DNA from 3 places in the Microbacterium sp. AR7-10 genome. Region 3 is predicted to be linked to each of the others. Evidence: predicted binding sites of a transcription regulator. Region 3 holds the regulator's gene; each other region holds the start of a gene.
What was found. Region 3 encodes LexA, which represses DNA repair genes until DNA is damaged. Its sites were predicted from a motif close to TCGAACANNTGTTCGA; they were not measured.
Positions count from the first base shown of each region.

Region 1: a site for LexA is predicted at 2,386-2,401, ahead of BFN01_RS09220 (HNH endonuclease signature motif containing protein). Genes of this name have one in related genera too.
Region 2: a site for LexA is predicted at 2,941-2,956, ahead of recA (recombinase RecA). Genes of this name have one in related genera too.

Region 1 is NZ_MJIR01000066.1:12,662-17,678, reverse strand. It holds gene aroB (3-dehydroquinate synthase) at 1-450, shown strand, start outside; gene BFN01_RS09230 (type II 3-dehydroquinate dehydratase) at 447-887, shown strand; gene BFN01_RS09220 (HNH endonuclease signature motif containing protein) at 1,131-2,375, opposite strand; gene efp (elongation factor P) at 2,531-3,094, shown strand; gene nusB (transcription antitermination factor NusB) at 3,097-3,507, shown strand; gene BFN01_RS09205 (DEAD/DEAH box helicase) at 3,558-5,017, shown strand, end outside.
Region 2 is NZ_MJIR01000044.1:97,937-102,953, reverse strand. It holds gene miaB (tRNA (N6-isopentenyl adenosine(37)-C2)-methylthiotransferase MiaB) at 1-944, opposite strand, end outside; gene BFN01_RS05640 (regulatory protein RecX) at 1,004-1,561, opposite strand; gene recA (recombinase RecA) at 1,699-2,742, opposite strand; gene BFN01_RS05630 (DUF3046 domain-containing protein) at 2,990-3,211, opposite strand; gene BFN01_RS05625 (helix-turn-helix domain-containing protein) at 3,232-3,540, opposite strand; gene BFN01_RS05620 (CinA family protein) at 3,694-4,176, opposite strand; gene pgsA (CDP-diacylglycerol--glycerol-3-phosphate 3-phosphatidyltransferase) at 4,173-4,748, opposite strand; gene BFN01_RS05610 (DNA translocase FtsK) at 4,748-5,017, opposite strand, start outside.
Region 3 is NZ_MJIR01000063.1:8,407-13,423, reverse strand. It holds gene hisB (imidazoleglycerol-phosphate dehydratase HisB) at 1-138, opposite strand, end outside; gene BFN01_RS08850 (histidinol-phosphate transaminase) at 135-1,226, opposite strand; gene BFN01_RS08845 (LysM peptidoglycan-binding domain-containing protein) at 1,272-1,664, opposite strand; gene lexA (transcriptional repressor LexA) at 1,970-2,656, shown strand; gene metE (5-methyltetrahydropteroyltriglutamate--homocysteine S-methyltransferase) at 2,727-5,017, opposite strand, start outside.

The DNA.
Region 1 (5,017 bases), on a different contig from region 3:
ACGACCGACGAGTTCCGCCGCACCGTGGAGCTGGCGATCGACATGAAGGCGAAGGTCGTCTCGGATGACTTCCGCGAGGCGGGGCTGCGGGAGATCCTCAACTACGGCCACACGCTCGGGCACGCGATCGAGCACGCCGAGCGCTACCAGTGGCGCCACGGAGCGGCGATCTCGATCGGCATGATGTACGCCGCCGAGCTGTCGCGTCTGGCGGGCCGGCTCTCCGATGCCGGTGCGGACCGGCATCGCACGGTGCTCGAATCGCTCGGGCTGCCGACCACCTACCGCGCGGGTGCCTGGCCGCAGCTGCTGGCGACCATGCAGCGCGACAAGAAGGCGCGCGGCGGGATGCTGCGCTTCATCCTGCTCGACGACATCGCCAAGCCCACCGTCGTGCAGGCGCCGGACGAGTCGCTCATGTTCGCCGCATACCAGGAGGTCGTGGGATGAGCGACGCCCGCCGGTTGATGCTGCTGAACGGTCCGAACCTCAACCTGCTCGGCACCCGGGAGCCCGACGTGTACGGCACCGCGACGCTGGCCGACGTCGAGCAGCACACCGCCGCTGCCGCGGCGGACGCAGGATACGAGCTGCGTGCGCTGCAGAGCAATCACGAGGGTGTGCTGATCGACGCGATCCACGCGGCCCGCGAGGACTGCGCGGCCATCATCATCAACCCCGGCGGGCTCACGCACACGTCGGTGTCGCTGCGCGATGCGCTGACCGGCGTCGGCCTGCCGTTCGCCGAGGTGCACATCTCGGACGTGTACGCCCGGGAGAAGTTCCGCCACTTCTCCTACCTCGACGACGTCGCCACCGTGCGCGTCGTCGGCGAAGGCGTCGACGGCTACGCGCGGGCCGTGCGGGAGCTGGCCGCGCTGCTCTGACCTCCGTCGGCCCAGAACGGGCGGGCTCGCGAGCTCAGCTCGGACATCGTTCCATGGTCGATGCGCACCCGTGTCTCGCCGATGCCGAATGTCGGCCACTGCATGACCACGTCGACGGCTCCGTCGGGTGGCAGCGGCCACACTCGTGGTCGCCGGCGCCAGATCTGCCTTGCACGGATCGTGTGGAGAGCAAGCGAACGTGATCCCGATACGGCCTGTTCCTATCGCGCCGCGCGTCGGCGGCTAAAAGGGTGGTGGCGCGGTGCTGGTGTATCCGGTGGGGGAGATGACCTGCACCGAGCGATCGGGTCGGGTCCGGTACCGGACGCGGGTGCGATGTCGGATGGTGTGGTCGCGGGGGCAGAGCGGCCGCAGTTGGGTGAGGTCGGTGGTTCCGCCCGTCGCCCACGGTCTGTCGTGGTCGAGGTCGGCGTCGACGGCGAGGCGGGTGCATCCGTCGCGGGAGCAGGTGCCGTGGTGCAGGGTGAGCCAGTCGCGTTGTGCTCGGGTGGGGCGGTAGGTGCGGCGGTCCATGTCGACGACGACGCCTTTGACCGGGTCGGTGATCACCCGACGGAAGCCGCGCGCGTCGAGGAAGAGCTGCTTCGCGGTGAGCGGGTCGATGCTGTCGCCGCCGACGATGGAGGCGGACTCGACGGGGACCGGGCCGCCGGCGAGGAGCTGCACGGGCACGGTGACGAAGACCTTCGTCTGCACCGCCGTGGCGGTGCCGACCCCGCGCAGCCAGGCGCTGAACAGATCGGCGCGGATCTGATCCCGGGTGCGCCCCTCACGAGTGTCCTTGCGGGTGTGCTTGGCCGTCGCTGACAGGCGCCGCATCGCCGCGACCGCCTCGTGGGTGGGGAGCAGCGCGGTCAGCCACGACATCCCGTCGCCGGCGGGGGAGACGCGCACGTGCCGGTCGGCCATCGCCCGGGTGTGCCGGCGCGCGGCAGTATCGCGGGTGATCCGGTCGACGAGCTTCTTCGTCCGCTGCCGCAGCACCGCCGATGAGCAGGTCAGCACCCACTCGTGCGCGGCACGATCCAGCCGGGCGAGGGCCGCAGCCGCAGCATCCCGCACCCCCCGCGGCGCGCCCACCGGAGACGCGAGCGGGCCGGCGGCGGTGACGATCACTCCGACGCTGTGCATCGACGCGAACCCGTCGCGGGCGCGCTGCCACAGCAACGGCAGATCCCGCGCCGCCGTCTCCGTCGTCGAGCACAGCTCCCGTACCCGCTCCTGCGAGATCCGCAACCGCAGCGACAGCTCCAGCACCACAGCCCGCTCGGCCATCTGCACGTCGGCGTCGATCGTGTAGATCTCCGGATGCCGACGAGCGAACTCGACCGCCTCCACCACCCGCTGCGCCTGACGCGCCGCCGACCGGTTCGCATCCACCTCAGAGCACGTCACGTCATCCAGAAGCACCCCCAGCACATCACCCGCGGACTGCGGGATCACGCCGAGCTCCTCATCGATGACCATGACACCAGTATAGAACAAAGATTCGAAAACGGGAAGGGCGACGTCCGGACAGATCGCCCGATCCGGGGCATCCGATAGAATCGCTTCTCGGCCACTTCACTGCGCGCATCCGCGCCCGGCCCTCGAAGCTTCTGAATGAACGGACCCGCATCACCATGGCATCCACCGCAGACATCAAGAACGGCGTCGTCATCAAGATCGACGGACAGCTCTGGAGCGTCGTGGAGTTCCAGCACGTCAAGCCCGGCAAGGGCGGCGCCTTCGTCCGCACCAAGCTGAAGAACGTCGTCACGGGCAAGTCGGTCGACAAGACCTACAACGCCGGCACCAAGATTGAGATCGAGAACGTCGATCGTCGCGACTTCACCTACCTGTACACCGACGGCGACAGCTTCGTCTTCATGGACCAGGAGGACTACGACCAGATCAACGTCCCCGCGGCCACCGTCGGCGACGCGAAGAACTACATGCTCGAGAACCAGCAGGTGCAGATCGCGCTGAACAACGGCAACCCGCTGTACATCGAGCTGCCCGCATCGGTCGTGCTCGAGGTCACCTACACCGAGCCTGGCCTGCAGGGCGACCGCTCGTCGGCAGGCACGAAGCCCGCCACCCTCGAGACCGGCTACGAGATCCAGGTCCCGCTCTTCCTCGAGACCGGCACCAAGGTCAAGGTCGACACCCGCACGGGTGACTACCTCGGCCGCGTCAACGACTGACCTTGAGCGCCCGCACCAAGGCGCGCAAGCGCGCCCTCGACATCCTCTTCTCGGCCGACGTGCGCGGCGAGGAGCTCTCGGTCGTGCTCGCCGCGGCCGCCAAGCGCGCCGCCAGCGAACCGGCTCGCGAAGCCTCATGGCTGTATGCCCGCGAGATCGTCGACGGAATCATCGACAACCGCGATGAGATCGACGAGCACATCACGACCCACAGCAACGACTGGAAGATCGACCGGATGCCCGCCGTCGACCGTGCTCTGCTGCGCATCGGCACGTGGGAGATCGTCTACAACGACGAGGTCCCGACCGCTGTCGCGATCGATGAGGCCGTCGAGCTCGCCAAGGAGCTCTCCACCGAGGACTCCGGCGCATTCGTGCACGGCGTGCTGGCCCGCATCGCCCGTTCCATCTGAGTCGCAGCCGGCGCTGAGCGCGTGTCGGTGGTGACGGGGAGGATGCTGTCATGAGCTCTCCCCGTCCCTCCGCCACCGCGCTTCGCGAGCTGGCCGGAGACGGCGGCTATCAGCGCGGCCTCGACTACGCCCGCCGCGGTCGCGTCAGGGACGCGCGGTGGGATGCCGGGTCGCAGACCCTCGTCGCCGAGGTGTACGGCAGCGAGCGTTCCCCCTACCGCTGCCGGGTGCGCTTCGACGGGCCGCGGATCATGACGACCAGCTGCACATGTCCGGTCGTCTCCGCATGCAAGCATGCGATCGCGGCGATCCTCATCGGAGCCGACCCGGATGAGACGCCGGACCAGACGCCCCTGCCGCCCGCCGATCCGCCGCGACCGGCGCCCCCGCCGCGAGAGCCGTGGGAGCAGTTCGGTGCATTCGCGCGACCCGTCCCGCAGGCGGCATGGCGCGCCCTGCTGAGCGCGTCTGCCGTGGAGTCGACCACCCTGCCGCTCGCCCTCGGCATCGAGCTGCGGGTGCGTCCGCGCCACTCGTTCGAGCGATGGGGGCCCGCCGCGCTGCAGACGGCGACACCCCGCGACCTCGCCGGCGAACACGGCGAGATCCTGCTCTGCGTCCGGCCGCTCATGCGCAGCGCATCGACCGGTCGATGGATTCACGGCGATGCCTCCTGGGACTCGGTACGTCGCTCATCGGGGCGCTTCGATGCCGAGCAGGCGCGCTGGTTCACCGACTTCCTCAACATCGCGCGCGACTCGCTGCTCTCGGGCACCGCGGGGGATTGGATCGCGCTCGACAGGGTGGAGACCCCGCTGCTGTGGCAGCACATCGACGCTCTGGCCGGGCTCGGCATCCCGATCATTCCCACGCAGAAGCACACCGCCGTCCGACTCGCCGAAGACGCGGCGATCGGTCTGCGCATCGACCCGGCCGCGGGCGGTGCGCTCTCGGTCAGCGTCGATGCGGTCATCGACGCGCACCCGGCTCCGGCGGCGCAGCTGCGGCCGATCGGACGCATCGGACTGTACCGGTGGGAACTCGTGGGATCCGGCGTCGAGGTGACCATCGCGCGCGTCGGGCTCGCGCCCGCCGTGCTGAACGCCATCAACGCCTCGACGCCGATCGACGTGCCGCCGCACGACCGGGAAGGGTTTCTCGCCGACGCCTACCCCGCCCTCGCCAGGCAGACGGCCGTGACGGCACCGGATCACCTCGCGCTGCCCGCCCTCGCCGAGCCGGATCCGGTGCTGCGGGTGGCGTTCCGCAGCGGCCATCGCATCGCATACCGGTTCGAGTGGGAGTACGCCGGTCACGGCACGGTCGCCTTCACCGGCGGCTCGGAGAGCTTCCGCGATCCGGATGCCGAGCGAGCCCGCGCTCGTGACATGGAGACGATCTGGGCCGGAGCGACCCGAGACGCGTTCCGCGAGCGTGCCGACCTCGAACATCTCGCCGCCGCGGAGTGGGCCGCGCACGTTCTGCCGGCGTTCGAGGCGTCGGACGTGAA
Region 2 (5,017 bases), on a different contig from region 3:
CGCTCGCGCACGCGCTCGATGATGCCGAGATAACGCGAGCTGCGGTACGAGCGGCGCATCGCCTTGAGGATGCTGTCGCTGCCCGACTGCAGCGGCATGTGCAGCTGGGGCATCACGTTGGGCGTCTCGGCCATGGCGTCGATGACGTCGTCGGTGAACGCGGCCGGGTGCGGGCTGGTGAAGCGGATGCGCTCGAGGCCCTCGATCTCGCCCGCCGCACGCAGCAGCTTGCTGAACGCCTGGCGGTCGCCGAACTCGACACCGTACGAGTTGACGTTCTGACCGAGCAGCGTGACCTCGATGGCCCCGTCTTCGACGAGCAGACGGATCTCGCTCAGGATGTCGCCAGGACGGCGATCCTTCTCTTTGCCCCGCAGGCTCGGAACGATGCAGAACGTGCAGGTGTTGTTGCAGCCGACCGAGATCGAGACCCACCCGCTGTGCGCTGAGTCCCGTTTGGTCGGCAGGGTCGAGGGGAAGACCTCCAGCGACTCGAGGATCTCGAGCTCTGCCTCGCCGTTGTGACGTGCGCGCTCAAGCAGGCCGGGGAGCGATCCCATGTTGTGGGTGCCGAAGACGACATCGACCCAGGGCGCCTTGTCGAGCACGGCCTGCTGGTCCATCTGCGCGAGGCACCCGCCGACGGCGATCTGCATCCCCTCGTGCTTGTCCTTTCGGGACTTCAGGTGGCCGAGGGTGCCGTACAGCTTGCCGGCGGCGTTGTCGCGGACGGCGCAGGTGTTGATGATGACGATGTCGGCCTCGTCGCCGGCATCCGCCCGCGCGTATCCGGCACTCTCGAGCGAACCCGACAGCCGCTCGGAGTCGTGCACGTTCATCTGGCAGCCGAAGGTGCGCACCTCGTAGGAGCGACGGCGCCCGTCGGCGGTGATCGCCGCGTCGGAGGGCGCGATGATCGTCGGTTCGGAAGAGAGAGAAGACATGGTGAGTCCATTCTACGAGCCGCCCGGCCAGATGGCCGAGCGGCTCGTGGAGTGGATACTCACTCGGAGTCGACGAACCGCACGCCCGAGGGGTGCGCTGCGGACGGCCTGCTCGAGGCGCGCCGCACGCCGACCTCGCCCAGGGCCGTGCGGGCGGCGTCCATCGCGACCGAGCCGCCGTAGCCGCGACGGGCGAGCTGCCCGTGCAGTCGGCGCAGCGCCGTGTCGTAGTCGAGGCGGCTCATGCCGGATGCCTTGCTGCGGGCGAAGTCCAGTGCCCGCTCGGCATCGTCGTCGGGCAGCTCTGCGAGTGCGTCGTCGATGATGTCTCGCGCGATGCCGCGCTGCGCCAGCGAACGAGCCAGGGCGATGCGCCCCTGCCCCTTGCGCTCCGATCCGGAGATCACCAGCAGCGACGCGAGCGTGTGATCGTCGAGATAGCTCCTGCGCAGGAACTCGTCGACGACGTCTTCGACCGCGTTCCGATCGAGGCCGTTGTCCCGCAGCACCGACCGCGCCTCCGAGACCGACAGCTGCTTGGCTCGCAGTCGGCGCACCAGCGCCGCCTCCGCGCGCTGACGGATCTCATCGGCATCCGGTTCGCTCGGCGCAGACACGTCGTGCTGATCACTCGGATCGTCGACCCGTGGTTCTGGCTGCAGGGGTGCGGCCTCCACGGAGCCCGTGGAGGGACCGGCACCCCGCGTGCCGCCGAACAGCGGGATGACAGGAGCGATCCTGTCGTTCGAGGACATCACGCCGGGCGGCGCTCGGCGAGCTCGTCGACGGTGGCCTCCGCCTTGACGCCGACGCCGAGCTTCTGCTTGATCTGCGTCTCGATCGCCATGGCGATGTCGTCGTTCTTGATCAGGAAGTTGCGCGCGTTCTCCTTGCCCTGACCGAGCTGGTCGCCGTCGTAGGTGTACCACGAGCCGGACTTCTTGACGATGCCGTGCTCGACGCCGAAGTCGATGAGGCTGCCCTCTCGCGAGATGCCGATGCCGTAGAGGATGTCGAACTCCGCCTGCTTGAAGGGCGGGGCCATCTTGTTCTTGACGACCTTGACGCGGGTGCGGTTTCCGACCGCCTCGGTGCCGTCCTTCAGCGTCTCGATGCGACGGATGTCGAGGCGGACAGAGGCGTAGAACTTCAGCGCCTTACCACCGGCCGTGGTCTCGGGCGAGCCGAAGAACACGCCGATCTTCTCGCGCAGCTGGTTGATGAAGATCGCGGTGGTCTTGGTCTGGTTCAGGCCACCGGTCAGCTTTCGCAGCGCCTGCGACATGAGTCGGGCCTGCAGACCGACGTGCGAGTCGCCCATCTCACCCTTGATCTCCGCCTCGGGGACGAGGGCGGCGACGGAGTCGATGACGACGAGGTCGATCGCGCCGGAGCGGATCAGCATGTCGGCGATCTCGAGCGCCTGCTCACCCGTGTCAGGCTGCGAGACGAGCAGCTGGTCGATGTCCACGCCGAGCTTGCGTGCGTACTCGGGGTCGAGCGCGTGCTCGGCGTCGATGAACGCGGCGATGCCCCCCGCACGCTGGGCGTTGGCGATCGCGTGCAGCGTCAGCGTGGTCTTACCGGACGACTCGGGTCCGTAGATCTCGATGATGCGTCCGCGGGGCAGACCTCCGATGCCGAGGGCGACGTCGAGGGCGATCGACCCGGTCTGGATGACCTCGACGGGGGCGCGCTCGTCGCTGCCCAGTCGCATGATCGATCCCTTGCCGAACTGACGCTCGATGTGCGCGAGTGCGGAGTCCAGGGCCTTCTCGCGGTCGTCGGTGGATGGCATGACGTGCTCCTCTGTATCTCGAAGTTCTGCCGCCTGTAGGCTGTCGCGGCCGTTCCGGATGGAGTGACTCTGCGACAAGGCGCATGGCTCAGTGCCACATCCTTCACCGTAGGAGCGGCCACCGACATTCGGTCGGCGACAGCGTCTGATGTGGAGAAGATGACCTCAGGACCACTTGCGCAGAACATTACGCGGCCGTCGAACACATCTTCGACGACACGCCGGAATGAGCTGTCCGAGTTTCGTTTCAGCGCTCGCGCGGCTCGAGCCGTCCCACACCGTACCGACGCGTGGGTGGTACGTCCGCCTCGTCGCACAGCGCGACCCAGATGTCGCGCGGCGGCACACCGGCATCCAGTGCCTCACGTGCTGTCCGCCCGAGCGAGCCGAGGATGAGGTCGTGCACGAGCGAGTCCGCGCGGCCGCCGAACTCGTCGTCGACCGCGCGGAGGAACTCGCTGCGTCGCATGGGGAGGGTGCGCCGGGGCGTCAGTGCAGCGACAGCTCGGGCTCGACCTCGGCGACGAGGTCGTCCGGAACCACATCCGGGAAGGGGCTGAGGCCCTCGAGAACGGAGATGCGGTCGCCCACTTCGCGCATGATCGTCGAGATGGGCACATCCAGCGCTTCGGCGACCGAGGCGAGGATCTCGCTCGACGCCTCCTTCTGACCGCGCTCGACCTCGCTCAGGTAGCCGAGGGCCACGGAGGCCTTGCTCGCGACCTGGCGCAGGGTGCGACCCTTCTGCAGGCGGAAGTCCCGCAGCACATCGCCGATTTCCTGTCTGACGAGGATCATCGGAACCTCCTCTCCTTTGCGTCACCTGGAGTCTGCTCCGAGGGGACGGCCAGTCTAACCCGATCGGGTGTCGTTGAATCTACTGTTTCTCGCTGTGCTTGAGTTGTGAGTACGCGACGTGTCACGTAGAGGAGAACCTCGCCCGCCGCGGGGCTATTCCCGCACCGCCGCCAGCGCTTCCGCCAGTGCCGCGACCGTCGCCCGCTCGCGGATCTCAGCCCGCGTTCCCTCGAACCGGTACGGGATGCTGCGGACGCCGTCCGGTGAGGCGATCCCGATGTGCACCGTGCCGACCGGCTGACCATCGGGCGAGTCGGGACCGGCGATCCCCGTCGTCCCGATGCCGACATCGGCCGGGCGCCCGTCGACGGCCACGGCGCGCCGCACGCCTTGGGCCATCTGCGCGGCCACGTCGGGATGGACGGCCCCGTGCTCGGCGAGCAGCGCGGCGTCGACCCCGAGCAGGGTGTGCTTGACCGGTGTCGCGTACGCGACGACCCCGCCCAGCAGGGTCGCCGAGGCACCGGGAACGGATACGACCTGAGAGCAGACCGCACCTCCGGTGAGCGACTCCGCCACGCCCAGCGTCCAGCCCCGCTGACGAAGAGCGGCGACCAGCAGCTCGGCCTGGGTCATCCGCTCCTCCGGCGGCCGCGCACCTGCGCGACGAGATAGTCGATCCCGCTCGCGACGGTGAGCACGAGCGCCAGGATCATCAGCACCTGCGTGACGACCACCCAGGCGGCCTGACCGACGAGACCGTGCAGCGGAAGCAGCGCCCAGCTCAGCGCGACGCCCTGCACGACGGTCTTGATCTTGCCCATCCAGGCCGCCGCGACCACGTGCTCGTGCACGAGAGTGAAGCGGTGGATGGTGATCGCCCATTCCCGCACGAGGATGACGATGATGATCCACCACGGGACCTCGCCGAGAATGGCGAGTCCGATGAAGCCCGCGCCGGTGAGCAGCTTGTCCGCGATCGGATCCCACAGCTTCCCGAAATCGCTCACGATGTCGTATCTGCGTGCGAGGTAGCCGTCGATCCAGTCGGTCGAGATGGCGAGCACGAACAGGCCGGCAGCCACCCAGCGAAGCACGATGTCGTCGGCGCCGAACGTGCCGGCCAGCAGCAGGAGGATGAAGAAGACGACCGCGAGGGGGATGCGGGCGATCGTGATCGCGTTGGGAAGCTGCCGTGGAATGGTCATCAGTCGCGTCCCGTCAGTCCCCAGGCGTCTTCGTCGCCGTCGTCATCGCTCTCGACCACGGGCAGGCCCTCGAACTGCTCGGCCACCGGGTCCCGCCCGTACGGATCGCCGCCGGCGGATGCGCTCGCAGACGCGGTGGCAGGCGCGGCCGGCGCCGGTGCATCCTCTCCGCGCAGCTTCGCGAGCACGCCGGGCAGCTGCTCGGAGGTCACCAGCACGTCGCGGGCCTTCGAGCCCTCGGAGGGCCCGACGATCTCGCGCGACTCGAG
Region 3 (5,017 bases):
GGCGAAGGCCGTCAGCATGTGGTCGAAGAACGGCACGCTCGTGTCGATGTCGCTGCGACCGGTGCCGTCGAGGTCGACGACGACCTCGACGGTCGACTCGGAGGTGCTGCGGGTGCGGCGGGCGGTGCGTTCGGTCATGCTGACGGTCCAATCGACGCGAGGGCTTCCAGGAATGCGGTGGTCTCGGCCTCGGTGCCTGCGGAGACCCGGAGGTGATGCGGGATGCCGACATCGCGGATGAGCACTCCGCGGTCGTACAGTGCGCGCCACAGGGCCTGGGGGTCGTCCACTCCGCCGAACAGGACGAAGTTCGACCACGAAGCGTGCGGCCGGTACCCGAGGGCCTCGAGCGTGGCCGAGATGCGCTCGCGCTGCTCGACGATCTCATCGACCATGCGCAGCATGGTGGCGGAGTTGCGCAGCGCCGCGACGGCGGCGGCCTGCGTGAGGGCGCTGAGGTGGTACGGCAGGCGCACGAGCCGCAGCGCGTCGATGAACGCCGGATCGGCGGCCAGGTACCCGACCCGAGCTCCGGCGAAGGCGAAGGCCTTGCTCATCGTGCGCGACACCGCGAGACGCGGGCGACCGTGCAGCAGGCTCAGCGCGGAGGGCGCGTCATGCGGGGCGAACTCCTGATACGCCTCGTCGACGACCACGACACCGCGGGCCGCCTCATAGACGGCCTCGATGACGTCGAGTCCCAGCGGCGTGCCGGTCGGGTTGTTCGGGGTGCACAGCAGGATGACGTCCGGGTCGGCCTCGGCGACCTGTCTGGCGGCATCGTCGGGGTCGATGGTGAAGTCGTCGTGGCGCGTGCCGGCGACCCACCGTGCGCCGGTGCCCTGCGTGATCAGCGGGTACATCGAGTAGGTGGGTGCGAACCCGAACGCCGTGCGGCCGGGGCCGGCGAAGGCCTGCATGATGTGCTGCAGCACCTCGTTCGAGCCGTTGCCAGCCCAGATCTGCTCGGCCGTGAGACCGTGACCGAGGTACTCGGCGAACCCTTCCCGCAGCGCGGTGAACTCGCGGTCCGGGTAGCGGTTGACATCGCGCAGGGCGAGGGCGACGTCGTCGAGGATGTCGCTGGCGACCTCGTCGGGAACCGGATGCGTGTTCTCGTTGACGTTCAGAGCGACGGGAAGCGGCGCCTGCGGGGCGCCGTACGGCGTGAGCCCGCGCAGATCGTCGCGGAGGGGCAGCTCATCGAGGGATGTCACATGCTCCATCGTAGGCCGCGCATCGCACCCACCGCCTCGGATGACGGCGCACTCTCACTCGGCGGGCGCGGTCTCGGAGTAGGCGGTCGGGATCGCGATCGACGCACCCGCCTGGATCATGCCGGAGGGGAGGTTGTTGAGACGCCTGATGTCATCGATGACCTCGCGCGGGTCGGAGCCGGGAGCGGCCTCAGCGGCGATCGACCAGAGGGTGTCACCGGGCAGCACCGTCACCGTCTCGAACGCGACGGGTGCGCTCTGGCCGGACGCGATGGCGGAGCCGCCGGCCAGCAGAGAGACCGCGATGCCGGCGATGACCGGCGCGGCGGCGAGGGTGGCGAGCAGACGACGACCGCGCACGGTGAGGCGCAGCCGGGTCGGGACAGAACGCCGGGCAGCGGCCGTGACCGACGCGGTCAGGGGGGCCTGGATGCTGATGGTGCTCATGCGATGCTCCTCTTCGCTCTCCTCCGCCCATCGGGCGGAAGTGGTGCAGCTTTCGCATCCGGCATCCGGCCGGGGATGCCGGATGCGAAGCTACGTTCCGAATCTATCTTCGATATCGAACATCTGTCAAGAATTCTTCGAATACAGCGCCCGCGGTTCTGCGACACGCTCGAACAGATCTTCCGTTTTCCGAGCGAACTCGGATACGGTTTCGATGAAGTCAGCCCACCATGGGCCACCGACATTCGAACCGCATCCCCGCGAAGACGCGGATCTGCACCGTGTGAGGGCATGAAGGAGCACCCATGAGCGACAACCCCGAGACCGCAGCCGAGGCTCCCCGCACGCGGCGCCGCAAGAGCCTGAGCCCCAAGCAGATGGCGATCCTCGAGGTGATCCAGAGCTCGATCGCGCGTCACGGCTACCCGCCGAGCATGCGCGAGATCGGCGACGCGGTGGGGCTGAAGTCACTCTCGAGCGTCACCCACCAGCTCGGGCAGCTCGAGCTGAGCGGCTACCTCCGCCGCGACCCGGGCAAGACCCGCGCCATGGAGGTGCTGATCGATCTGCCCGGCAGCGGAGCCGAGAACCCCGCAGACACCGCCCCGTCGGTCGGCGATGCCGCGCTGGTGCCGCTCGTCGGTCAGATCGCCGCCGGCGTGCCGATCACGGCAGACCAGCAGGTGGAGGAGATCTTCCCGCTGCCGAGGCAGCTCGTCGGCAAGGGCGACCTGTTCATGCTGAAGGTCAACGGAGAGTCGATGATCGATGCGGCGATCTGCGACGGCGACTGGGTGGTCGTGCGCACGCAGAACAACGCCGAGAACGGCGAGATCGTCGCCGCCATGATCGACGGGGAGGCGACGGTGAAGACCTTCCGCCGCCGAGACGGGCACACCTGGCTGCTGCCGCGCAACTCGGCTTTCGAGCCCATCCTCGGCGACGAGGCGGTCGTGCTCGGAAAGGTCGTGGCGGTGCTGCGCTCGGTCTGAGCGAGCCCTCGCGAACGAAGAGGCGCCCCTTCCCGGTCGGGAAGGGGCGCCTCTTCGTCGTGGGCGGTGCTCAGACGGTGACCGCGACGTCCTCGCGGACGCGCCTGGTCGCCTCGACGATGTTGCGCAGCGACTCCACCGTCTCCTCGTACGCACGGGTCTTCAGGCCGCAGTCGGGGTTCACCCACAGCTGGCGCAGCGGCAGCTCGTCGACGGCGCGACACAGCAGCGCCTCGATCTCCTCGACGCTGGGCACACGCGGCGAGTGGATGTCGTAGACGCCGGGGCCGACACCGTGGTCGAAGCCGAATCGCGCGATGTCGGCGACGACCTCCATGCGGCTGCGCGCGGCCTCGATCGAGGTGACGTCGGCGTCGAGGGCGCGGATCGCGTCGATCACGACACCGAACTCCGAGTAGCAGAGGTGCGTGTGGATCTGCGTTCCGGCGGCGGCGCCGCCGGTCGCGAGCCGGAACGAGCGCACCGACCAGTCGAGGTAGTCCGCCTGATCGGCCGCCTTCAGCGGCAGCAGCTCGCGCAGCGCCGGCTCGTCGACCTGGATGATCGCGATTCCGGCGGCCTCGAGGTCGGTGATCTCGTCGCGCAGGGCGAGCGCGACCTGGTTGGCCGTCTCGCCGAGCGGCTGGTCGTCGCGCACGAACGACCAGGCCAGGATCGTCACGGGGCCGGTGAGCATGCCCTTGACCGGCTTCGCGCTCAGCGACTGCGCGTACGACGCCCACGAGACGGTGATCGGCGCAGGGCGCGACACGTCTCCCCAGAGGATCGAGGGCCGGGTGGCGCGCGAGCCGTACGACTGCACCCAGCCGTGCTGGGTGACGGCGAACCCGTCGAGGTGCTCGGCGAAGTACTGCACCATGTCGTTGCGCTCCGGCTCGCCGTGCACGAGCACGTCGAGGCCCAGCTCCTCCTGCAGGGCGACGACCTGGTCGATCTCCCGGCGCAGGAAGTCGTCGTAGTCGTCGGCGGGCAGCTCGCCGCGCAGGAACTGCGCACGAGCCCTGCGGATGTCGCCGGTCTGCGGGAACGAGCCGATCGTCGTCAGCGGCAGCGCCGGCAGGTTCAGCGCCTGCTGCGCGCTCTCGCGCTCGGCATACGAGACGCGCGAGAACTCCGTCTCGGAGACCTCATGGCCGCGCACGGCTCCGTCGCGCACGCCGGGTGCGTCATGCCGGTCGGCGAGGGCCGCGGACGCGGCATCCAGCGCGTCGGTGATGGCATCCCGCCCCTGGGCCAGTCCTTCGGCGAGGGTGACGACCTGGCCGACCTTCTGGTCGGCGAAGGCGAGCCAGGAGACGAGACGCGGGTCCAGCGCCGTCTCGTCGTCGACGTCGTGCGGCACGTGCAGCAGCGAGGTCGAGGTGGACGCCGAGATGTGGGACGCCCCGAGGTCGCGCAGCGCCTCGAGCTTCGCGAACGCCGCGTCGAGGTCGCCGCGCCAGATGTTGTGTCCGTCGATGACGCCGCCGACGAGGGTCTTGCCCTCGAGCGCGGGGAGCGCTGCGGGCACCTCGCCGCGGACCAGGTCGATGCCGATGGCCTCGACGGGTGCGGTCGCCAGCACGTCGAGCGTCGTGCCGAGAGCGGCGTAGGGCGCGGCCACGAAGATCTGCGGTCGCTCGCCGGCGCCGCCGAGCACGGCGAGGGCGCGGGCGGCGGCGTCGGCGAGCGCGGCGGTGCCGACCGGCAGCGACTCGCTCACCAGCGCCGGCTCGTCGAGCTGCACCCACGCGGCGCCGGCTGCCTTCAGCTTGGCGAGCAGCTCGGCGTAGACCGGCAGCACGTCCTCGAGGCGGCTGAGCGGATCGAAGCCCTCGGGCGCGTCATCCGACGCCTTCGCCAGGGCGAGCAGGGTGACCGGTCCGACGACCACCGGGCGGGTGACGTATCCGGCGGCCGCGGCCTCCGCGACCTGCTGCACGAGGTGCTCGCTGGCGAGGGAGAAGACCGTCTCGGGGCCGATCTCGGGGACGAGGTAGTGGTAGTTCGAGTCGAACCACTTGGTCATCTCGAGCGGTGCGCGATCGCCCTCGCCTCGGGCGACGGTGAAGTAGGCGCCGAGTCCGATGCTGCCGTCGGCGTCACGGAGGTCGTCGAAGCGCGTCGGGATCGCACCCACGGTGACGGCGGCGTCGAGCACCTGGTCGTAGAACGAGAACGACTCGGGGATCGACGAGTCATCACGGCCGAGACCGAGTTCGGCGAGACGCGCACGCGTCGTGGCGCGCAGCTCGGCGGCCGTGCGCTCGAGAGCCGTCTGGTCGGAGCGGCCCGCCCAGAAGGACTCGACGGCCTTCTTCAGCTCGCGGCGCCGGCCGATGCGCGGGTAGCCGAGGATCG